3 regions of the Yersinia antarctica genome follow, and region 2 is predicted to be linked to each of the others. Evidence: predicted binding sites of a transcription regulator. Region 2 holds the regulator's gene; each other region holds the start of a gene.

Region 1 (8,163 bases), 1.6 Mb from region 2:
TACCTGATGTTTTCGCCAGCCTATTAGCAGATTCTGATGCTGGCGCAGCTAAAGGGGGGCTGTTTGATGACAGTCATACATTGAGCAAACTGATTGGCCGACCGACAACGCCTTATGCAGATGTCATTGCTGCAACGCTAGCGACACGTTAAATCTATTCTGATACTCACGGCCGGTTCCCCTTAAGTTACCGGCCGTTCTCCATTAGAACTTATAATAATGCCGGACTAAGACTTGGCAGCATCCAGTGCCTGAGCAAGATCATTGAGAATGTCATCAATATGCTCAATACCAATCGATAGACGCACCATATCCCGTGGTACGCCCGCCTTGATCAGCTCTTCATCGTTAAGCTGACGGTGGGTGGTTGACGCTGGGTGGCAAGCCAGTGATTTGGCATCACCAATATTCACTAAGCGCACGATCAAATTCAGCGCATCTATAAAACGCCCGCCCGCCTCCTGGCCGCCATGAATACCAAATGACAATATTGAGGCTGGTTTGCCACCTAAATAGCGCTGGGCCAGTTCATGCTCAGGATGATCAGGTAAGCCTGCGTATTTAACCCAACTGACTTGTGGATGGTTTTGCAAATAGTGCGCGACTTTCAGCGCATTTTCAGTATGACGCTCCATACGCAAAGCCAATGTTTCCAGCCCCTGCAAAATCAGGAAAGCATTGAACGGCGATAACGCAGCGCCAGTATTGCGCAATGGCACCACCCGGCAACGGCCAATATAGGCAGCCGCGCCGAATTGCTCGGTATAGGTCACGCCATGATATGACGGATCAGGGGTATTTAATTGAGCAAAACGCTCAGGGTATTGCGTCCAAGGGAACTTACCCGAATCCACTACGATACCGCCAATACTGGAACCATGACCGCCGATATATTTGGTCAATGAATGAACCACAATATCCGCACCGTGTTCAAATGGTCGACACAAGATTGGTGTTGCGACAGTATTATCGACAATCAATGGCACACCATGGCGATGAGCCGCATCAGCCAATTTTTTCAAATCAACAATATTCCCAGCAGGATTACCAATCGATTCACAGAAAACTGCTTTAGTTCGGTCATCGATTAAGGCTTCCAATGCGGCGATATCATCATGATCGGCAAAACGGGTTTCTATCCCATAACGCGGTAACGTATGCGCCAGCAGATTGTAAGTCCCGCCGTACAACTTGGCCACCGACACAATATTATCCCCCACTTCGGCAATGGTTTGGATAGCATAAGTAATCGCCGCCATACCGGAAGCCACGGCCAGAGCGGCAATCCCCCCTTCGAGAGCGGCAACCCGTTTCTCCAGTACATCATTGGTGGGGTTCATGATGCGCGAGTAAATATTGCCGGCGACTTTTAAATCAAACAGATCAGCGCCATGCTGGGTATCGTCAAAAGCAAAGGAGGAAGTCTGGTAAATAGGTACCGCAACGGCTTTGGTGGTGGGGTCCGGTGAATAACCTGCATGAATAGATAATGTTTCTAATTTCATTCTTTATCCCTTGTTATATGACAATAGCCAGCGCCGCTGCCAACACGATGATATAACGTGACTAGTCATATTCTTAACTGGCGACGGAGGTGATGAAGAGAATAACAATAGAGGAATTAATGAGCAGTACCTACCTACAAAAGTAATTATTTAGCTATTAATTATAATTAAACGATATCGACATCCTCTCAGCCGCCATTCAGCCAGGTAGCGCTACGTTTCATCTATTCCATCCTGATAGATAACTTTCTCTTCTTATAAATCAATATACTGAATAAAAATATCTCTTCAGGGCTTTTCTGTCCACACCTCGCCGCATATACTGTATGCATAACCAGTTATTTTGTAAATCAGTCGTTTTTTTGTTATCACGCTCTCCCCTTAGATAACGCATTTGGAGGCTTTATGGGTGCATTCGGCAATGCTGCACAGGACTATATTGAAAAGAGAATCGACCTTAATGAACACTGCATTGAGCACCCAGCCGCCACCTTTTTCATGACCGCCAAGGGTGACGCCCTGAGTGATGCAGGTATTAACAACGGCGCACTGCTGGTGATAGATCGCAGTTTGCAGGCACAGCACGGCGATATTGTCGTTGCAACCATCGGGGGTGAGTTCAATATTAAGCGGCTTTATTTACGACCGGTTCCCCGCCTTGAGGCGCTGAATGCAGCCACTCCCCCACTCATATTATGTGAAGGGGATGAAGAGTGGGTTATCTTTGGCGTCATTGTATTTAGCATCAATAAGTTACGATAATGTTTGCTCTCGTTGACGTGAACTCATTTTATGCCAGTTGTGAAACGGTATTCAGGCCTGATTTGTATGGTCGCCCTGTGGTGGTGTTATCCAATAACGATGGCTGCGTGATTGCCCGTAGCCGGGAGGCTAAGGTCGTGGGTATTCCAATGGGGGCACCCTATTTCAAGATACAGCAAGTTATCCATCAGCATCGTGTTGTCGCGTTTAGCAGTAATTACGCACTCTACAGTGATATGTCTGCGCGGGTCATGACTATTCTTGAACAACTGGCCCCAGGGATTGAAATTTACTCAATCGATGAGGCATTTCTCAATCTTAATGGTGTACAGCATTGCATTACACTAGAAGAGTTTGGTCAGGGCGTGCGTGATAAAGTACGCAAATTGACTGGCCTAAATGTCGGTGTAGGCATCGCCCCAAGCAAGACTCTCGCCAAGCTGGCAAACCATGCTGCTAAGTTATGGCATAAAACGGGCGGTGTAGTCGATTTGTCCAATCCCATACGTCAACGCAAATTGCTGGCGCTGATGCCAGCGGCACAGGTATGGGGCGTGGGCCAGCGTACCGCAAAAAAGCTGGCAGTGATGGGGATAACCACCGCCCTTCAATTATCAGAGGCCAGCCCCGCGCTTATTCGCAAAAACTTTAGCGTCGTACTGGAACGGACAGTGCGAGAATTGCGCGGAGAAGCTTGTCTGGCGGTGGCTGAGTTCGCACCTACAAAACAACAAATAATCTGTTCGCGCTCATTTAGTAAACGCATTACAGAATATCAAAGTATGCATGAAGCCGTTTGTAGCTATGCCGAGAAAGCAGCAGAAAAGCTACGCAAGGAGCACCAATACTGTTGCCATGTATCAACCTTTATCAAAACCAGCCCTTTTGCCCGTAACGAGGTCTATTACAGTAACCTCGCCAGCACTCGCCTCAACTTTCCGACCTTGGATTCAAGGGATATTATTGCCGCAGCTCTCAAATGCCTAGCGGCAATTTGGCGACCCGGTCACCATTACCTGAAAGCAGGTATTATGTTGGGAGATTTTTCAAATCAGGGTATCGCGCAATTGGGTCTATTTGATGAGAGCAAACCGTACATTAACAGTGAATCATTGATGGCGGCTATCGACAAAATTAATCAATCCGGTAAAAGTAAAATTGCGTTTATCGGGCAAGGAGTTAATCAAGAATGGCAGATGAAACGTGAAATGTTATCACCTGCATATACTACCCGAATTCAAGATTGTCCTATCGCGGTTATCCGGTAACATAACTTAACGAATACCTCGGTGTACTGCTTATAGATGAATGTCACGTGAAAACGTTGATGGTTGGCAACAGAGGCTTAGTCCGCCCCGCATATAGAAAGGAATATTATGGGTGAATTTACCGGTTTTACTCAACATGGGCTGACATTCTTACAGCACATTGCTCACAACAATAACAAAGAATGGTTCGAGGAACATCGCGATATCTATGATCAGCATCTACTACAGCCAGTGCGAAAACTGGTTACCGACCTGAGTTCAGATATGCTGACTATTGATGAACTGTTTGAAGTTCGTCCGGCGATTGGCAAGACAATTTCTCGCATGAATCGCGATACCCGTTTCTCTCATGATAAGTCACTCTATCGCAGCAATATTTGGTTAACATTTAAAAGATCACGTAAAAATTGGACGGATGCTCCAACTTACTTTTTCGAATTTGGCCCAGACTGGTGGCGTTATGGGTTGGGGTATTACAGCGCCTCGCGAGAAACAATGGATCTTTTCAGACAACAACTGCTCCGTGCTCCGGCTGATTTTCTCACCATAGCTGACTGTATTTATCCCAATTTCTCGATTGAGGGAGAGAGTTACAAGCGCCCTTTGATTAAAGATCTACCACCGGCATTGGCGGTCTGGTACAACAAGAAGTCGTGGGCATTAATTAGCCACCGCAGAGATATGGATTTATTATTTTCCAAACAACTGGTTGACCGGTTGAGTAAAGACTTTCTCCGTCTCTCACCTATCTATGATTTTTTAATGAAAATTGAAAGCTTGAAGAAAAGTCATAATCACTTTAGCTAGGCGAGAAGATTTACCCTATCCACGGTGCAAAAGTACGATACTCAAATGGGTTTAATCCATTTACAAGCATCAAAACCTTGCAAGCTGCACAGATGAAACATTAGATTTAGAGCAGCTTGCTATTAAACGTCCATACGGTCTTATTCATCTTTTACCCCTGCCTTTCAGGGGTTTTACCTTTGATAGCGACTCAACTAATACCCCCACTACTGTAACAAATAGTTATTCATATATTCATAATCAATGGTCAGTTGTAAATAAAAAACTCATGAGCATCATCTTTTGCAACATTCAAACAGATTTGAACTATGTTTTATCTAAATAATAGACAAACAACTAGATGCAAGAGAACTCATTCACTCTTTTCATCAATTATATTTAATGCAGCCCTACAGTAAAAATCCCATCTAGTTGTTTTTAATGTATTTTTATATAACTTACATTACTTTAAATAATAGAATTATAATTGAATAAAAAAATAAATTTAAATATATTAATCATTTAATAAATACAATCTTGCCCCAGAAAAGTGCAATAGCATGAATAATCAGCACCATTATGGGGAATCAATAATTTAATTAATAAAAGTATAAAGTTTTATCTTATGAGGCCGATTACCGTCTGTAGTTATTGTATTCACCTGTTATCAGGGAACTCCCCCATTTACTGAGGTTATTATGAGAGTGAACAAGCCTGTCAGTCGGCAGGAGTATCCCATTGATCGCGATACCACCTTGCAATCCACCACCGATATTCACGGCAATATCGCCTATGCCAATGCCGCCTTTGTTCGCGCCAGTGGTTTTGAATATCAGGACTTACTGAGTCAACCGCACAATGTTGTTCGGCACCCAGATATGCCACCCGCGGCATTTGCTGACATGTGGCAAACCCTGAATGCTGGCTTATCCTAGTCATCACTGGTTAAGAATCGCCGTAAAAATGGTGACTACTATTGGGTACGCGCTAATGCTACGCCATTACGTCATGATGGCCGTCTGACCGGTTATATTTCGGTACGCATTGCCCCCACTCGCGAAGAAGTTAAACAAGCGGAAGCACTGTATGTCGATTTTAATTCGGGTAAGGCCAGGCAGCGCCGCATAGCACTATATCGAGGGTTAGTTGTTCGTACCGGTTGGTTGTCTTTATTGTCGTTGTTCCAAAAATTACCATTACGCTGCCGCTTGCGCGGGGCATTATTGGGGGCAGCTTTACTCCCTACTGTGGCCGCCGGAGTGATAGGGATAACCGGTTTGCCATTATTCGTTTTGGCCGCAGCTAGCGTTGCCAGCAGCGTGGTGACCTCCTGGTGGTTAGAACGTCAGGTTGCCCACCCTATCGCCGCAATTTTGCAACAAGCGCAAGATGTCTCTTCTGGGCAAGCGGGTGATTACGTACAGCTAAATCGCGTTGATGAAATTGGTTACTTGATGCGGAGTGTCAATCAATTAGGGCTGAATCTCCGTTCTCTGACGGATGACGTTAGCGGCCAGGTTGATGGTATTAACACTGCCAGCAGTGAAATTGCCGCAGGGAATCGTGAGTTAAAAGTTAGAACTGAACAGGCTACCGCCAACTTGCAGCATATCGTCAGCGCCACAGAACAATTAGTGGCCACAGTACAGCACAGTGCTAATAGTGCCAATGAAACCACATCGTTGGCCGCGATGAGCAGCCATGCTGCAGAACAAGGCAGCGAGTTGATGCATCAAGTCATTGAAACTATGGGCACGATTAATGCCTCCAGTCATCGTATTGTAGATATTATCAGTGTCATTGAAGGAATCGCCTTTCAGACTAACATTCTGGCGCTCAATGCGGCGGTTGAAGCGGCACGTGCTGGCGAACAAGGTCGAGGGTTTGCGGTAGTTGCCAGCGAGGTACGCCATCTGGCTCAGCGCTCTTCAACCGCGGCCAAAGAAATAAAACAATTAATTGAAACCAGTGTGGAGCGGGTTCGTGACGGTAGCGCCTTAGTGCAAAATGCTGGGGCCACCATGGATAATATCGTCAAACAAGCGGGTCAAGTTTCTACCCTAATCAGTGAAATCAGCACCTCAACCCATGAACAGACACAGGCACTTGGTCAAATTAACCAATCGATCGGTCAGTTAGATCAAATGACACACCAGAATGCGGCCATGGTTGAACAGTATGCCGGAGCGGCAGAAGAATTGGCGCATCGCACCCTGCGCCTAACAGCGGCTGTTCGAATTTACCGCCCAGTAAAATGAGATAGGTTGTTAGATGACATAACGCTGAAATAGTGCCAGCACTGATACTCCAACGCCCTACTTCGGTAGGCTTTGGTGAGGTGTTTAAGAACAGCATCCAGTAATGTTCATATTAAAATTAGCGGAGAGTGTCGCAAGATATTCTCCGCTAATGTCAGATAAGATATGACCCGTCATGACTTAAGGCTATTGGCCTGACATCTCAGATGTAATCCTTTATTTTCAGCATAATATAATATGCCCAGTAGCCATAATACTGCCGCGTTTAACGTCGCCAGAAGGCTGAGTATCATTTTTTAAAAATATCACTTCGCTTTAATAAATAAACATAATTACAACGTTCCATCGTGGGATGAAAATTAATCGCCCCCTAAAAAATGATAATAATCAAAATGATGACCAATCCTTAACTCAGCCATGTTCGGTAACTGTGTTAAATATAATAGCAGTGAAGATATACATAATTTACTCATAGAGTAACAATTAAAGGATTTGATAAATGAATTATCACACCACATACTTATAAAAAAATTAAACACAAAATAATATATTAAACGATAATTCCCCACAAAAAACACAATGTCATCATGTGCACCAAACTTGGCATTAACGATATTTATCACAAACAAATTAATAATAAGTTTGATAATTAAATAAACAGTAGAATAAGGTTATTTACAAAATATAAAACTGCAATATTACCAATTAATACTTATATATTGTTGCATAAAAATCTAAAAAAACACTTAACTATCGAGGTAAAAATCATGAGTAATAATAAATTACAACTTCGGCATGGCCGGGTCACTGATCCTCAAACACGAGGCTTGGTAGCAACTGATTTAGGATTGATTGCTGAATGGGAAAATAATGAAATGGAAGGAGGAAAAAACTTCCCTGATTTGACAGGCGGTTCTTTCGTCCCCCCTTACGAAATGGATAGTTGGAGCAACCCACCACCCCCTGATGGCCTTATTCTCAGTGGTGGTCACCGCGGTAATCGAGAGGTGGTGAATTTCACCGATAAAGAAATGCAACACAAGCTACGGTCTATCGGTCACCCTAATGATAACTTTACCTGGCCAACTATCGTGGTTAACCCAGGCAGTGACCTTGATATATATTGGGCCTACACTGTTGCTCATGTTACTCGTGGTTATCGTTGGTTTATTACCAAAGATGATTGGAACCCAGCAGAACGTATTACACGGGCTCAATTAGAGCCAGCACCGTTTTATGAAGATATCTATCCTTATGTTCCTTATTACTCGCACAACGATAAGTTAGTGGCTAAAATCGAGCACAAGGTTCATTTACCTAAAGGTAAAAAAGGCCATCACGTCATTATTCTGGCATGGATTGTTGCAGACTCAGGCAATGCGTTTTATCAAGCATGTGATGCCGACTTTGGTCAATAAATAATTAGGCTTTATCTAATTTAGCCAATCTCACTATGCAGGTGGATAAATTTCACCTGTATTTTTATACGATAGCAATAAATAAAAATCCCGCTATAGTAGTCAGGTAGTTACTCAATTATTAAATAAGGAGTTTTATGTCATCACTTAATCAAACATCTGTCCG
Region 2 (8,163 bases):
GGTATAGATAGAGATCCCTGGTGGGTATATATCGGTTAGCAAAAAGTAGACTGCCGCGAGCAATGCGACAGGGTAATAATTAATAATAAGGCACGTCCTTGTGCAGATGTAGATATAAATACAGGTGAGCTAGAATAGCTTTTATTAAAATAACCTCACCGCTTCAATATAATTGGAGTTGATACACCAATAACTAGACGGGGTTGATTAACAATGCATATTCTATGAAACGAGAGACCCGATTAATTTATATCAATATCAGTTTAATTCCATTTAATGCTGTTACCAGCGATATTTGCTGTGGTCTTCCCAGGCTTTGACTTCTTTCTCGGCTTGCTCTTTCTGATAGCCGTATTTCTCCTGGATTTTACCCACTAGCTGGTCACGCTTACCTTCGATTACCGTTAAGTCATCGTCAGTCAGCTTGCCCCATTTTTCTTTCACTTTACCTTTAAACTGCTTCCAGTTACCGTCGGCTTGATCTTTATTCATAATATCTCCGTTACCTTGGGATTAGTCAGTTTATTTAATTCAATACGATAAACATTCTCTATTGATAAAAACAACCACATTTAAATTAGTCACTCACAGTCATAATTTAAAATTAAACTTCGTTGTTTCGCTTACCGTACGAATAACTATAGCAGAGGATACTAGCAATTAAAGTCAGGATAATATTAATCACTGAGATTATAGCTATAAAGTAAAAATAAGCACTGATATTATTCAGTTAAAACAGTAGGTAATAACTTATTGTCGGAATCGTCTCAATCTAAATAACTTTTCCATACTTGGAGCTGTAGCAGGCTAGCTGTACTTGTTACTTGGCCCCTTCCCAGACATCACCTCTGAGAGGCCGCAGCAAGCAGCATTCAAATTTTCTCCCCGCAGATTTGTCATCCAAATCATCTACTTGTCGTTAGCATTGATCGGAATTAGCGAGCTTCTTTGCGGCTGCCTGCCTGCAACGTCAATTAATTTGGGCGTCTGAATCGTTTAATGGGGTCATTAATAATAAAAAGCCGCTCCTGAGCAGGAACGGCTTATCAGTTCAATATAAAACGCTAATGTTAGATCCAGTCACCATTACGGATAACACCGACGGCCAATCCTTCAATAGTGAAGCTTTGTTCGCGCAGATCGACAATAATCGGTTGGAACTCACTATTTTCTGGCAAAAGCTGTACGATATTACCTTGTTTTTTCAAGCGTTTTACCGTCACTTCATCATCAATTCGTGCCACTACAACTTGCCCGTTACGCACATCTTGCGTTTTATGCACCGCTAATAGGTCGCCATCCAGAATACCGATATCTCTCATCGACATCCCATTAACCCGCAACAGAAAATCTGCACTCGGTTTAAACATTGATGGGTCTACTTTGTAGTGCCCTTCAATATGCTGCTGTGCCAGCAAAGGTTCACCTGCGGCAACCCGACCAATCAGTGGCAGGCCATCTTCTTCTTCCATCAGCAAACGAATGCCACGGGAAGCGCCAGAAACAATCTCAATGACGCCTTTACGGGCCAGTGCTTTTAAATGCTCTTCAGCGGCGTTAGGAGAGCGAAACCCCAGACGCTGCGCAATTTCGGCACGGGTCGGTGGCATGCCGGTTTGCGCTAAGTGATCGCGAACCAGGTCATAAACCTCTTGCTGTCTGGTAGTAAGTGCTTTCATTCCGCCCCCTGTTTGTTTATACAGTCTTGCTGTGAGTATATACAGGTAAGCGGGTGTTGGGAACCAAAGAGTGAATAAAAACAGGGATTAATCACAGCTTATTTCTGCGGCATTGTTCGTCATAACATTAACCGGCATGCTGGCAAAGTACGGTTATCCAAACAAATAACGCTAACAAGATAGCGAGGAATACCGCCGCGGACCCCATATCTTTGGCGCGGCCCGATAGCTCATGGAACTCACTGCCAATCCTGTCCACTACCGCCTCAATCGCACTGTTAATGACTTCGATAATTATCACTAAAACCACGCTACCAATTAATAAAAGGCGTGCGATAGCATCTACATCCAGCCAGAAGGCCAGTATGATAGCGATTATGGCAGCAACAGCTTCCTGACGAAATGCCGCTTCGTTTTTCCAGGCAGCCGTTAAGCCTTTCACAGAATAACCGGCCGCTTTATAGACTCGGGCCAGCCCTGTTGATTGATTCGCCATGTTTTATTGCCTTTATCTTAAGTTAATGATGATTTTTGCCGCTTTCTGTTGTCTTATCACCACAGATCTCAAAACCAGTTTCTGGTATCCTTGCGACGAATTGCTAACAAGAGGCTTCATGTAGTTATGTCAGGTTGGCGTAAAATATATTATAAGTTATTGAATTTACCACTTAAAATGTTGGTAAAAAGCAAGGTTATTCCGGCAGACCCTGTGACTGAGTTAGGGCTAGACCCCTCTCGTCCTATTCTGTACGTTTTGCCTTACAATTCTAAGGCTGATTTGCTGACTTTGCGAGCGCAGTGTCAAGCACAAGACCTGCCCGACCCATTGATTCCATTGGAAATCGATGGAGTGCAACTGCCCAGCCATGTGTTTATCGATAATGGCCCGCGGGTCTTTCGCTACTACGCGCCTAAACAGGAATCGGTAAAGCTGTTCCACGACTATCTGGATTTGCACCGCAATAATCCCGAGTTAGATATCCAGATGTTACCGGTTTCCGTGATGTTTGGTCGTTCGCCGGGGCGTGAAGGCCACGGAACACCCCATCTGCGCGTGCTTAACGGAGTGCAAAAATTCTTCGCGGTATTGTGGCTGGGTCGCGATAGTTTTGTGCGTTTCTCTACCACAGTTTCACTGCGCAGGATGGCCAGCGAGCACGGTACCGATAAAACTATCGCCCACAAACTGGCTCGCGTAGCGCGGATGCACTTCTCCCGTCAACGCCTGGCAGCGGTTGGCCCTAGTCTGCCTGCCCGGCAGGATCTGTTCAAAAAGTTGCTGACATCAAAGGCGATTGAAAAGGCCGTCGCCGATGAAGCGCGGACCAAGAAAATCTCCCATGAGAAAGCACAGCAAAATGCCATTACGCTGATGGAAGAGATCGCAGCCGACTTCTCATATGAAGCCGTGCGCCTGTCTGACAGAGTATTGAGCTGGACGTGGAACCGTTTGTATCAAGGTATTAACGTCCATAATGCAGAACGGGTGCGGCAGTTGGCGCAAGATGGCCATGAAATCGTCTATGTGCCTTGTCATCGCAGCCATATGGATTATCTGCTGCTCTCCTACGTGCTTTATCATCAAGGGCTGGTGCCGCCGCATATTGCCGCCGGGATTAACCTTAACTTCTGGCCTGCCGGGCCTATCTTCCGCCGTTTGGGCGCGTTCTTTATTCGTCGCACCTTTAAAGGCAACAAACTCTATTCAACGGTTTTCCGCGAGTATTTAGGTGAACTGTTCACCCGTGGTTATTCAGTTGAATACTTTGTTGAAGGAGGCCGCTCACGTACCGGCCGCCTGCTGGAGCCAAAAACTGGCACACTGTCGATGACCATTCAGGCGATGTTGCGTGGTGGCTCACGTCCAATCACTTTGGTGCCGATTTATATCGGTTACGAACATGTGATGGAAGTGGGTACCTATGCCAAAGAGCTGCGTGGTGCGACCAAAGAGAAAGAGAGCCTGTTGCAGATGCTGCGGGGCTTGCGTAAGTTGCGTAACCTCGGTCAGGGCTATGTCAACTTTGGTGAACCGATCCCGTTGACCACCTATCTGAACACCAATGTACCGCAATGGCGTGATGCCATTGATCCGATTGAAGCTCAGCGCCCAAGCTGGCTGACACCGGCGGTAAATGATTTGGCCGGTAAGATCATGGTGAGAATAAATAATGCGGCAGCAGCGAATGCCATGAACTTGTGTTCTACCGCATTGTTAGCCTCACGTCAGCGTTCACTCACCCGTGAGCAGTTGCTTGAGCAACTTGATTGCTATCTGCAACTGATGCGTAATGTGCCTTATGCGAAAGATGTCACTGTGCCGGATAAAACACCGGAAGAGTTACTTAATCACGCCTTGAATATGAATAAGTTTGAGGTGGAGAAAGACAACATTGGTGACATTATCATCCTGCCACGGGAACAAGCCGTGCTGATGACCTATTATCGCAATAATATCCAGCACTTACTGATGCTACCGTCACTGATAGCCAGCATGGTGATGTACCACCGCCGCATTACCCGTGACGAATTGTTGCGCCAAATCAGTATGATTTATCCGATGTTGAAAGCTGAACTGTTCCTGCATTACAGCAAAGAGCAGTTACCACAGACGCTGGACACGCTGATAGATGAACTGGCCCGCCAGCAGTTGATTTGTGACAAAGGCACCGAACTAGTGCTGAATCCGGCCCGAATTCGCCCACTGCAATTACTGGCCGCCGGTGTGCGGGAAACCCTGCAACGATACGCGATTACCCTGTCGCTGCTCAGTGCCAATCCGAGCATTAACCGTGGAGCGCTGGAGAAAGAGAGCCGTATCATGGCGCAGCGATTGTCTGTTCTGCACGGGATTAACGCACCAGAATTCTTCGATAAAGCGGTATTTTCAACACTGGTCGGTACCTTGCGTGAAGAGGGATATATCAGTGACAGTGGTGACGCGGTTCAGGAACATACGTTGGAAGTTTACAATATGCTGAGTGCGTTGATGACGCCGGAAGTGAAACTGACTATCGAGAGTGTCAGTATGCCAGCCGAAACCAGCAATCAACGGCCAGAATCCGAGGCAGAGGATAAATCGGAAGATTGATTCCTCAAGCCGCTAAACAAAAATGGCCGGATTCATCATCTGGCCATTTTTTTGACTGTTTTCCAGAAACGTATTTACTGCCAATAACTAATCAGAATCCCTAAAAACAACACCAGCCCTACGTAATTATTATTCAAAAACGCACGGAAGCAGGCGTCGCGGTCACGCTGCACAATCATCTTTTGTTGGTGGATAAACAAGGCACCCGCCAGCAGGATTGACCAATAGAATGCGCCGCCCAACCCCATCAGCCAGCCGATAGCAACCATCAACACCAGTGTAGCCAGTTGCAGTAAACCTATAATCAGCTTGTCATGTTGACCAAATAAAATCGCCGTGGACTTAACTCCAATTTTCAGGTCATCGTCGCGATCAACCATTGCGTATTGCGTGTCATAAGCGACGGTCCAGCAGATGTTCGCCAGCAATAACAGCCAACAAACCAAGGGTAAGCTCTCACTCACCGCAGCGAATCCCATCGGAATTGACCAACCAAAAGCTGCGCCTAATACCACTTGGGGTAGATGAGTGACCCGCTTCATAAACGGATAAATCCAGGCTAACGCCAGTGCTGCCAATGATAACCAAATGGTCATGCTATTAAGGGTTAACACCAGACCAAACGAGAGCAGTACCAAAACGACAAACAGGATTTTGCTCTCTCGTTCACTGATAATGCCACTGGGTAACGGGCGGGATGCGGTGCGTTTTACAAAGCCATCAATATTTCGGTCAGCATAATCATTGACGACACAACCAGCCGCACGCATAAAAAACACACCCAACACAAACACAATCAGTATTTTGGTTTCTGGGATACCCTGCCCTGCCAGCCATAATGCCCACAGCGTCGGCCACAATAGCAATAACGAGCCAATAGGCTTATCAATCCGCATTAAACGGCAATAAGCCTGCCATTTGGTCTGAACAGTACTTCCCTTCAATTTATCCATCTCCAAAATCTTACTACGGCTTAAACCGAATACAGTGGCGAGGCCGGTAAAAAAACTTCCGTCAGTAACAGGGGTTTGCCTGACAGACGCAGCAACGAGCGGCGCGCCCAAAGTTCATTCTGCCGCCCTACTTGAATATAATCACGGCTTAAATTGTCCCCACCAAATAAATAGCGCCCGAGTGGGAGGGTGCCCAAATCCACCAGCGCCCTATCCGGCCCAGACAGTGTCTGCTCGGGGATAACCGTGCGACCAAGCAGCCAAGGCTCATTATCACCACACAAAATGATTTCCCGCAGCCAATAGCGTTCGCTTACAGGTAAGTGCTCCGCATCTTCCCCTAACTCATTACGCGTAATAAAGCATTCTCGCTGGGGTTCGACATGAACCCGTTGGCAATGCTGCTCAAAACGCCGGGTCATCGACCCCAACTCCATCAACCAATCAGCGATAGCAGTTGGTAAATTCGGCTGCTCAATGGCACACCATTGGATAGGTTTTATAATTGATGCATCGCCGGTAGACATGCAGTTTGCTCCCTGCTGGGAAGAAAATATCGCCCCCCGCTAATTCGTAGATAAGGGGGCATTGTAGCGCAGATTAGCTCCCCAGCGACATCAGGTTGCTTTTTTTAATACGGCTAACAAACTAAACTCTTCAATATGTTCAAAGATAAATCCAGCCCGCATTTTTATACCCCGATCTGGCTTGCCACTGTTCGGTTCACTTAGTGAATAATACCCATCCTCAGCATCACCGAAATCGATAGGGTAGAAAGTGTTGGTTTTTTCATCATATAAAACATTATTAAAATTCAAGTCATTATGGATGATATTGCAATAGCCTAAATTGTCCAGCATACGTAAAAAGCTTTCCTTCGCACCTGGCGGGAAAACTTTAGTATTAATCTCTGCCAACGTTTTGCCTGGCACTCGGTACATTCTTATATAATGTATATCACCCTTGCTAATTAACTCCGCAGCGCCTTCGCCGTAGTATCGATTAAAAAACTCAACTTCTTTCTTGAATACCTTATCTATAAGGTATGGATCTTTCGTACCTATTTTCTTGAGAAGAAAACCGGGGTTATTGGCATCAAGATAGATTTCAGCTGTCAATCCGCTGCCAATTTTCTTGCCTAATTTAATGGCAGGATTAAATTCAGGATTAGTCGCTTTTGATAGCGTTGGCCCGCCCCCTGGTAACCTGCCCTGCCGGCTAAATTCAGGGCCTTGTTTCAAGACAACACCCACGTCCTTACCGGTGGTTAAGTCGACTTCCCAATAGGTCGCGCCGCCCCCCTGTCTGACCCAAGCTTCACGCATTCCACCAGAGACGAGTGGATCTTTTAGCTCAACCCATTGCACTTCAACTGGCTTTCCAGGCGGGCTTGGTATCGTCTGACGCGTTGGTATCACTTCGCCTTCCGCAACCGGCAAACGGGAAGGTATAACAGGCCGTGACGGAGGAGCCAAAGGACCCGATGGCTTTACGCCCAGTGGCGAATTTTCAATCAATTTCACCCCGCGTTCCATTCCCCTGAGCTGACCCGCCTCCATCACCATAGCCACCATACCCGCTGCCATATTTTCATTTTCGTTACGGGAACGCGGACCTTCGACTCTGGCGATAGTACACATCGGGTTAGGTAGTGGGAGTTTACACACCCAACTCTCTTCTAACGATGTCCAGGCCGTGCGCCAAAAACGCGAATTTTCAGTTTCTGGCCGATAGTCCTTGGCAAGGGCATTGATTTTATCTTGTAGCGCACCACTCTCTGGCCGCTGACCTTTCTCAATTAATGTTTTGATTGCCTGAGAGCGAACTGCCGGATGCGATTTTATCCACTCATGATATTCAGTTTTTTTCGCATCTAGCGTCTTATAAACATCAATCGACCTACCGTTCTTACCAGGCATCGACATATTGGCGACAAAGCGATTGCTTGCATCCCGACGCCGTTTAAATTCATTAACAGGTGAATCATTTTGCTTATGCGGGTCGCTATAACGGTAATAATAAGCTCTGGAATCATCGACTTTTTCCACCCCAGCCTCTGTCAGGATCTCTCTTATCGCCTGATCGTCATCAAAAGCGGCGGGAAGATGGCGATAGGCTAGACGCATATCGAGATAAGCGAGTTGTCGCTCTATTTTTTCTTGCGCTGTTTTATAAAGTCGATAATGCGCCAAAATATATAAGGGGTGGCTTTGCTCAGTAAGTTGAGCCAGCGATTTAAGGTCCGATACAAATCTTTCATGTTCCACGTCAATGGCTGTACCGGCAACGACGTTGTCTACCATTAGATTTATTCTATTAAAGGTGACTTGAGCTGACTCAGACAAATGGGACACATCGATTGATCCGGCTATTCTTTTGATGACACCAGCCGTTTGCTCTACGGTCAGAGGCTCGACTTCATTAGATTGGCTGAAGTGAG
Region 3 (8,163 bases), 2.9 Mb from region 2:
GTTGGCACGTTCGACAATCGAACCATTAGAGCGTGGATAGCGATCCATGGTAGTTACCTTATGCATATAAATAATGATACAGGCCATCTAAATTGACAGCCCACCGACTTTTTAAGGGTACCACAGAAGTACAGTCAACAAGGGAGTAAAAATAGACATTTAGCAGTGATCTTTACACTGGTTTACGCTCAATTTACCAACGCCTGGCCGCCTGATGATCACTGTCGCGTGATTCAACCCAACGTTCGCCATCCGTTGTGGCTTCCCGTTTCCAAAATGGTGCCTTTGTTTTCAGGTAATCCATTATAAATTCAGCCGCATCAAACGCCATACTGCGATGGGTACTGGTCACCCCGACAAAGACGATTTCATCGCCGGGGAACAGTGGCCCTACCCGATGAATAACGCTAACACGCTGTAAAGGCCAACGGCTGCGGGCGTCATCAATAATCTCAGCTAACGCCTTTTCTGTCATGCCTGGGTAATGTTCCAGCGTCAGTGCACTGACGCTATCACCCAGGTTGTGATTACGGACTTTGCCGGTAAAGGTCACCACCGCGCCATCTTCATCACACTGTGACAACCAGTGATACTCATCACCCACACTGAAGGTCTCAGTGCCCACACGAATACGGGTATGCTCCATTATCAACCTCCGGTCACCGGCGGGAAGAACGCCACTTCATCACCCGCCACCAGCGGATGGTGAACATTGACCAGTGATTGATTCACTGCAGTCAGTAATTTGCCTTCTTCAAGGGCTAATTGCCAGCGTTCGCCCCGTTGGCACAGGGATTGGCGCAGTGCCTCGACAGTGGGAAATTCCGCCGCCAATTGCAGGCTGTCGGTTCCGACCAGTTCACGCACCTGAGCAAAAAAGAGAATCTGAATCATGGGTTCACCTTAAAATCACCGGATTTCCCGCCACTTTTTGCTAACAGGCGCACCGGGCCAATTATCATGTCTTTTTGTACCGCTTTGCACATATCGTAAATTGTCAGGGCGGCAACGGAAGCTGCCGTCAGCGCTTCCATTTCCACGCCGGTTTTACCGGTCAAGCGACAGCAAGTTTCGATACGCACACGGTTGTGTTCTGGTTGTGCTTCCAGTTGAACTTCAACTTTGGTCAGCAACAGTGGGTGGCACAGTGGGATCAATTCCCAGGTTTTTTTAGCCGCCTGAATCCCGGCAATACGCGCAGTGGCAAAGACATCACCTTTGTGGTGGCTGCCCTCGATAATCATCGCCAACGTCGCGGCCTGCATTTCAACAAAAGCCTCTGCCCGTGCTTCGCGCACAGTTTCTGCTTTAGTGGAAACATCCACCATATGGGCTTCGCCTGCGGCGTTAATGTGAGTTAGTTGGGTCATATATTCTCTTCTGTTCTTAACGTTGCCCGCTATCAACCGCCAATAAACGATAAATTCTGGGTAATACCGCTGTTGCCCTGATGCAGAAAATGGGTCTGTTTCTTGGTTTGCAATGCACTCTGGATGCGTGCCATTAACTCATCTTGCTGGTCATCGCTGCCCAGTAAGTCACGTAGCGTAATACCTTGCTCGCCAAATAAGCATAAATGCAGATTTCCCAGCGCTGAAACACGCAAGCGGTTACAACTGGCGCAGAAGTCTTTCTCATACGGCATAATCAGCCCGACCTCTCCCAGATAATCCGGATGATAAAACACCTGCGCCGGGCCATCACTGCGCGCCCGCGCTTGCTGTTGCCAACCTTGTTGGAGTAATTGCTGGCGGATGACACCACCGGAGACATGATGCTGACGAAACAGCTTCCCCCCCTCGCCGGTTTCCATTAATTCGATAAACCGCAGTTGAATCGGTCGCGATTTTATCCAACTGAGGAAGGCATTCAGATTGCGATCATTGACATCACGCATCAGTACGGCATTGATTTTGACTTTCTCAAAACCAGCATCGAAGGCAGCATCAATGCCTTGCATGACCTGATGAAATTTATCCTGCCCGGTTATGGCATGAAATTGTCGCGGGTCAAGGCTATCGACACTGACGTTAATGGCTGTCAATCCAGCCTCCCGCCATTGGGCGGCGTCACGGGCTAAACGGTAGCCATTGGTGGTGACTGCCAGTGTGCGGATCGCCGGATTTTGTTTGATAGTCGCGATGATATCGGTGAAGTCGCGCCGCATAGAAGGTTCGCCGCCCGTCAGACGAATTTTTTCTGTTCCCAACAGAGCAAAGGCGCGGCTGACGCGGCTTATCTCGTCCAGACTCAGAAAGCTTTTTAATCCGTCGGGGCGATAGCCATCCGGCAAGCAATAGGTGCAACGGAAATTGCACACATCGGTGATTGATAGGCGCAAATAATAGAACTTGCGCGCAAATGCGTCAGTGAGTTGTACCATAACACCTTTCCAAATACGGGAGATGCAGGCATTTCTACCTCGCACCCTGGCGGCTTAAAGCCACGGCCAGAGCATCATATTGTTCGCGGACGAGACAACGTAGACGCCAAGGCTAGGAGTTTATGTTCAGTGACAGTTTACCTACTGCCCACCGAACCATGGTTTAAAAAGTAAAGCGCTTAGTGGCAGATGAGTCACTAAAAACCCTATTTTTCCTAGAGATTCTAACGCTAAAACGGCAGGATAGCCAATGGCTGTTTTTCGTTATATATTTTTATATACAACGACTTATCTAACAAAACTCATTGTTATTCAGTCTATTGTAATCCGTTGCTAATACTTTGTTTAAAATCACTAAAACAATGGCTTTTATCGCGTTTTCGCGGCAAATCCGTTAACTTATGCAGCAATTTCACCCTTAGCTACGCTATTAGAGCCAGGCAACAATATTTAGACAGGAAAAATATGCGAAATCGCACATTAGCGGATCTCGATCGAGTGGTTGCTTTAGGGGGAGGCCATGGCCTGGGGCGCGTGATGTCAGCCCTTTCGCCACTGGGTTCACGCCTGACAGGTATTGTTACCACCACCGATAATGGCGGCTCGACTGGCCGCATTCGCCGTTCAGAAGGAGGGATTGCCTGGGGTGATACCCGCAATTGCCTTAATCAGTTGATCACTGAGCCGAGTGTGGCTTCGGCAATGTTTGAATACCGTTTTAGCGGTAATGGCGAACTCTCGGGCCATAATCTGGGCAATTTAATGCTCAAAGCGTTAGACCATCTCAGCATCAGACCTATCGAGGCAATCAATCTGGTACGTAGCTTGCTGAAGGTTGAGGCATGGCTCATCCCAATGTCTGAGCAGCCGGTCGATCTGCTGGCCATCGATCATGAAGGGCACCCCGTTTATGGTGAGGTGAATATCGACCAACTGGCAAAAATGCCACAAGAGATGTTGTTGTCACCGCACGTTCACGCCACGCGGGAAGCCGTGGAAGCAATTAGCCAGGCCGATGTTATTTTGATTGGGCCAGGTAGTTTCTTAACCAGTCTGATGCCCTTGTTACTGCTAGATGACTTAACTCAGGCCTTACGACGCAGCTCTGCCAGTATGATTTATATCGGTAATCTGGGGCGTGAACTCAGTGTGGCGGCGGCCGCGCTATCGTTGCAAGAAAAACTGGCGATAATGGAAAGCAAGATTGGCCGCAAAATTATTGATGCGGCAATTGTCAGTCCACAAATTGATATCAGTGGTGTAACAGACAGGATTATTATCCAGCAGCCACTGGAAGCAAAAGATATCCCTTACCGCCATGACCGTGAGCTACTGCGCCAGGCACTGGAAAACACCCTGCAACAGCTCGGTGGGGCAAACTAGCTAAGAGGCTTAGCTTGAGTTTGAGCTTGCAACCTTGCGCTGTCATTCATATGGATATACAGCGCCTCCACTTTAGTTCTAGCCCATGGTGTACGGCGTAAAAACTTCAGGCTGGATTTAATGCTGGGATCGCTGATGAAACAGTTGATATTGATACGGTATGCCAACTCCTCCCAGCCATAATGCTCAACCAGTTTGGTCAGCAGTTGTTCAAGGGTAATACCGTGTAATGGATCTTTCGACAAGTGATCACTCATTATTTATCTCGCACTTTTACTCTCCGACTTGGGGCTGCTGAATTGTGGGTTTGCCACCAACCTGCAACGCCAGGTTATTTGAGTCTATCTAGGTGATGATTTTATTAGTCGCACACCTTAATCAGGATAGGTTGATGCGACAAGCATAAATTCCCGATTTGTCGCACCATTGCTTACCGCCCACATAATGCAGGGCTGATGAGCATCAAGATATCGCGATAAATTGCTGGCGCAACTGATGGACTTGATCACGCAGTTCTGCTGCCTGCTCAAACTCCAGATTTTGCGCGTGGGTGTACATTTTAGACTCCAACTCACGGATTTTCTGATCAAGCGCTTTTGGTGGCAAGGCGTGATAATTATTGGGATCGGCCACTTTGCCGCCCCGCCCTTTCCCTTTACCACGGGAAGAGGGTTGGCCCAATTGCAGAATATCGCCAATCTTCTTGTTCAACCCTTGCGGAATGATGCCACGTTCTTCGTTGTAAGCTTGCTGTTTGACACGGCGCCGTTCCGTTTCACCAATAGCCTTTTCCATTGAGGCGGTAATTCTGTCGCCATACAGTATTGCTTTACCATTAAGGTTACGCGCCGCACGGCCAATGGTCTGGATTAAAGAGCGTTCAGAACGCAGGAAACCTTCTTTATCAGCATCAAGAATTGCGACCAGAGAAACCTCTGGCATATCCAAACCTTCGCGCAGTAAGTTGATTCCCACCAATACATCAAACTCACCCAAACGCAGATCACGAATGATCTCTACCCGTTCAACGGTATCAATATCCGAATGCAGGTAACGAACACGGGCGCCATGCTCTCCAAGATACTCGGTCAGGTCTTCAGCCATACGTTTGGTCAGCGTGGTCACCAGCACCCGCTCGTTAATCGCTGCACGAATACGGATCTCTGACAGCAAGTCATCAACCTGTGTGGCTACCGGCCGTACTTCAATTAATGGGTCGAGCAGGCCCGTCGGCCGCACGACCTGATCGATGATATCGCCACCGGATTTCTCCAGCTCATATTTACCTGGAGTTGCTGAAACATAAATAGTTTGTGGTGCCAGTGCTTCAAACTCTTCAAACCGCATTGGCCGGTTATCCAGTGCCGATGGCAGCCGGAAACCATATTCCACCAATGTTTCTTTGCGTGAGCGGTCACCTTTGTACATCCCGCCGATTTGCGGAATAGTGACGTGGGATTCATCAACCACCAACAGACCGTCAGCCGGTAGATAGTCAAATAGCGTCGGTGGTGCTTCGCCTGGACCACGGCCCGAAAGGTAGCGGGAATAGTTTTCAATACCGGAGCAATAGCCCAGCTCATTCATCATTTCAAGGTCAAACTGGGTCCGCTGGCTAATACGTTGCTCTTCCAACAACTTATTATTGGCTAATAGCACCTGACGGCGGTCGGCCAATTCGACTTTGATCTCTTCCATGGCCTGCAAAATACGCTCGCGCGGGGTAACGTAGTGCGTTTTAGGATAGACCGTAAAGCGCGGTACTTCATGCTGTAACTGGCCTGTCAATGGATCAAAGATGGACAACCGTTCGACCTCTTCATCGAACAACTCTACCCGCAACGCCCATTCATCAGATTCTGCGGGGAAGATGTCGATAACTTCACCACGCACCCGGAAGGTACCGCGCTGGAATACCTGATCATTACGGCTGTACTGCAATTCGGATAAGCGACGCAAAATAGAGCGCTGATCGATGATCATACCCTTAGTCAGATGCAGCATCATTTTCAGGTATAAATCAGGATCACCCAGACCATAAATCGCAGAAACCGACGCCACCACGATAACATCACGCCTTTCCAGCAGTGCTTTGGTCGCAGATAGCCGCATTTGCTCGATATGCTCATTTACCGAGGCATCTTTTTCAATAAACGTATCAGAGCTTGGGACATAGGCTTCAGGCTGGTAGTAGTCATAGTAGGAGACGAAATACTCTACCGCGTTATCGGGAAAGAACTCTTTCATCTCACCATAAAGCTGTGCTGCCAATGTCTTATTGGGTGCCAGCACCATGGTTGGGCGATTCAAATCAGCAATAACATTGGCTATCGTAAAGGTTTTACCTGACCCCGTTACCCCCAACAGTGTCTGATGAGCCAGACCATTCTCTAGCCCTTCTTCCAGTTTACGGATGGCCTCAGGCTGGTCGCCTGCTGGCTTAAACTCAGAATGTAGTTTGAATAATTTACTCATGAATTTGCTACCCACTGGAGAAACACACACTATCAGGAGGCTAATTATGAAAGCCCCATAGAATTTTGCCACCTCTATGATACTGGATATAAAACCAGCTTCAAGCACCAAAATGTAGGAATGTCTTTCACCAGGAGATTGTTTGCCTCGTTACAGTGACATCTAAACGACAGCTGCACTGTAAAAGCGTTTTTATCCCCAACTGTTAACATAAACACATTAGTGATAACTAATCGATTAAAGATCACTCATCATCGCCAGTTATGATTTTTCAGCGCTTGATTTTAAATAACCAATTGAAAGTAAAGTAAATTATTAAAAAGTAGAGAATGCGGACAACAGGAGCGCAAGCCGCGCCCGCGCCCGCGCCCGCTCTCGCTTGCCATCAGTTTTCTATGGCTAATGCACAAGGTTATCCACAGGAATGGTGGATAACTCATTCAACCCCACAGCGGCTGGGAGTTGGCGAAAAGCAAAGCTTGGGGGATAAATGGGGACTAACTGGCTTTTTTAGTGTTTTTTTTACATTTTTATTTCACCGCATATTTCAATTAGTGCTAACTATGTAGCTTGCTAATTCTATAATTTTCACTAGTTAACACCTGTATCTAATGACCTCTGACCTCTCTCTTTTTCTACTGCACCATTTTCTCCACCAAAGCACCGCTTAAGTGCAAGCTAGCCATCACTCTACGCTCGCCCCCCGCCAGGCTGAGCTATTTTTACCCCACGCTGCGCGTTAAAACCATTTACAGCCTGTTAACAAACAGATTTTACTCTCTGTATAGCAACTTGGCCCAAGAGTTGCTTTATATCTCTGTGAAACGGAGAGATTAAAGGGGAAATGGTCTAAAGCGGTGCAACGCATTAATAGACTAAAAATCATCCTATCGCAGGGTGATTAAGGATAAAAATAGCCTGTTGATGCCATTTAATGCCGCAATTCGCCCATTTCACCTCAATTTACACCGACAACCACCCGTTAGAAGTGTGGTGTTTTATGCTGTACTGCCGCTACCAAGTATGCAGATTTGCTGGTTAATCCTTCACTAGCCGTTACAGAACACCGGGCCACCTGTGAACTACTGAGATCGACTGAGGAGAAGCACTGATGCTGAGTTTAACCGCTGTGAATCAATACTATGGACAGAATCATATCCTTTGGGATATTAATCTCGAGATCCCCCGTGGGCAGTGTACCTGCCTGATTGGCCGTAATGGCGTAGGAAAAACGACGTTAATTAATTGCATCATGGGGCATCTGCCAATTAAGAGTGGCACCATGACCTGGCAACCTAATCATGAACCGCCGCAGAATTTGCTACAGCAGCCGGTTGAGGGGCGTACTGCTCTGGGTATTGGCTATGTACCACAAGGGCAGCAGATCTTCTCTCAACTGAGTGTAGAGGAGAATATGCTGATAGCCGTGCTGGCGGGCCGCCATAAGTCGCGCCAAATTCCGGGCTGGATTTTTGATATATTCCCGCAACTGTATGACAAACGCACCCAACGTGGTGGGGAGCTAACCCGTAATCAACAACAGCAGTTGGCCATTGCCAGAGCACTGGTGACAGAGCCAGAACTGTTGATTCTTGATGAACCGGGGAGTGGTATTTTACCGCCGTTGACTGAGGATATTGGCAATATCCTACATCAGCTCAGTCGTAGCCTGGGTTTGACGGTACTTTTGGTTGAACACCGTTTACCCTTTATTCAGCATGTGGCAGATCGATTCTGTTTGATGGCCGATGGCCGAAATGTGGCACAAGGAACATTGGCGCAATTGGATGAAGAGATGATTATTACGCATTTGGCCAGTTAATATGGCGCAGAGTGGTTTCTCCCTCATGCAAACTAAAGCCGATGATAGCGGCCATACTCCGCAAAAAACTCAGGGCTAATAATGTCTATTAGCCCTTTAG

Evidence for each region. Region 2 encodes LexA, which represses DNA repair genes until DNA is damaged. Its sites were predicted from a motif close to TNCTGTATGTACATACAGNA; they were not measured.
Region 1: umuD (translesion error-prone DNA polymerase V autoproteolytic subunit) is a predicted target of LexA. The motif match lies at 1,826-1,845, and genes of this name have one in related genera.
Region 3: uvrB (excinuclease ABC subunit UvrB) is a predicted target of LexA. The motif match lies at 6,322-6,341, and genes of this name have one in related genera.

The regions. Positions count from the first base shown of each region.
Region 1 covers NZ_JBSJQF010000001.1:2,844,849-2,853,011, forward strand. The annotation lists gene ACWJJO_RS13295 (SDR family oxidoreductase) at 1-152, shown strand, start outside; gene ACWJJO_RS13300 (bifunctional O-acetylhomoserine aminocarboxypropyltransferase/cysteine synthase) at 228-1,505, opposite strand; gene umuD (translesion error-prone DNA polymerase V autoproteolytic subunit) at 1,911-2,267, shown strand; gene umuC (translesion error-prone DNA polymerase V subunit UmuC) at 2,267-3,535, shown strand; gene ACWJJO_RS13315 (DUF2461 domain-containing protein) at 3,644-4,342, shown strand; partial or broken gene ACWJJO_RS13320 (methyl-accepting chemotaxis protein) at 5,020-6,579, shown strand; partial or broken gene ACWJJO_RS13325 (IS4 family transposase) at 6,624-6,872, opposite strand; gene ACWJJO_RS13330 (lytic polysaccharide monooxygenase auxiliary activity family 9 protein) at 7,347-7,997, shown strand; gene ACWJJO_RS13335 (hypothetical protein) at 8,135-8,163, shown strand, end outside.
Region 2 covers NZ_JBSJQF010000001.1:4,488,756-4,496,918, forward strand. The annotation lists gene ACWJJO_RS20760 (CsbD family protein) at 283-492, opposite strand; gene lexA (transcriptional repressor LexA) at 1,071-1,679, opposite strand; gene ACWJJO_RS20770 (diacylglycerol kinase) at 1,807-2,175, opposite strand; gene plsB (glycerol-3-phosphate 1-O-acyltransferase PlsB) at 2,302-4,770, shown strand; gene ubiA (4-hydroxybenzoate octaprenyltransferase) at 4,845-5,714, opposite strand; gene ubiC (chorismate lyase) at 5,744-6,250, opposite strand; gene ACWJJO_RS20790 (OspG family effector kinase) at 6,341-8,163, opposite strand, start outside.
Region 3 covers NZ_JBSJQF010000001.1:1,596,393-1,604,555, reverse strand. The annotation lists gene ACWJJO_RS07435 (Bax inhibitor-1/YccA family protein) at 1-48, opposite strand, end outside; gene moaE (molybdopterin synthase catalytic subunit MoaE) at 194-646, opposite strand; gene moaD (molybdopterin synthase sulfur carrier subunit) at 649-894, opposite strand; gene moaC (cyclic pyranopterin monophosphate synthase MoaC) at 891-1,370, opposite strand; gene moaA (GTP 3',8-cyclase MoaA) at 1,403-2,383, opposite strand; molybdenum cofactor riboswitch at 2,370-2,514, opposite strand; gene ACWJJO_RS07410 (gluconeogenesis factor YvcK family protein) at 2,849-3,766, shown strand; gene ACWJJO_RS07405 (VF530 family protein) at 3,763-4,023, opposite strand; gene uvrB (excinuclease ABC subunit UvrB) at 4,229-6,241, opposite strand; gene ACWJJO_RS07395 (ABC transporter ATP-binding protein) at 7,353-8,063, shown strand.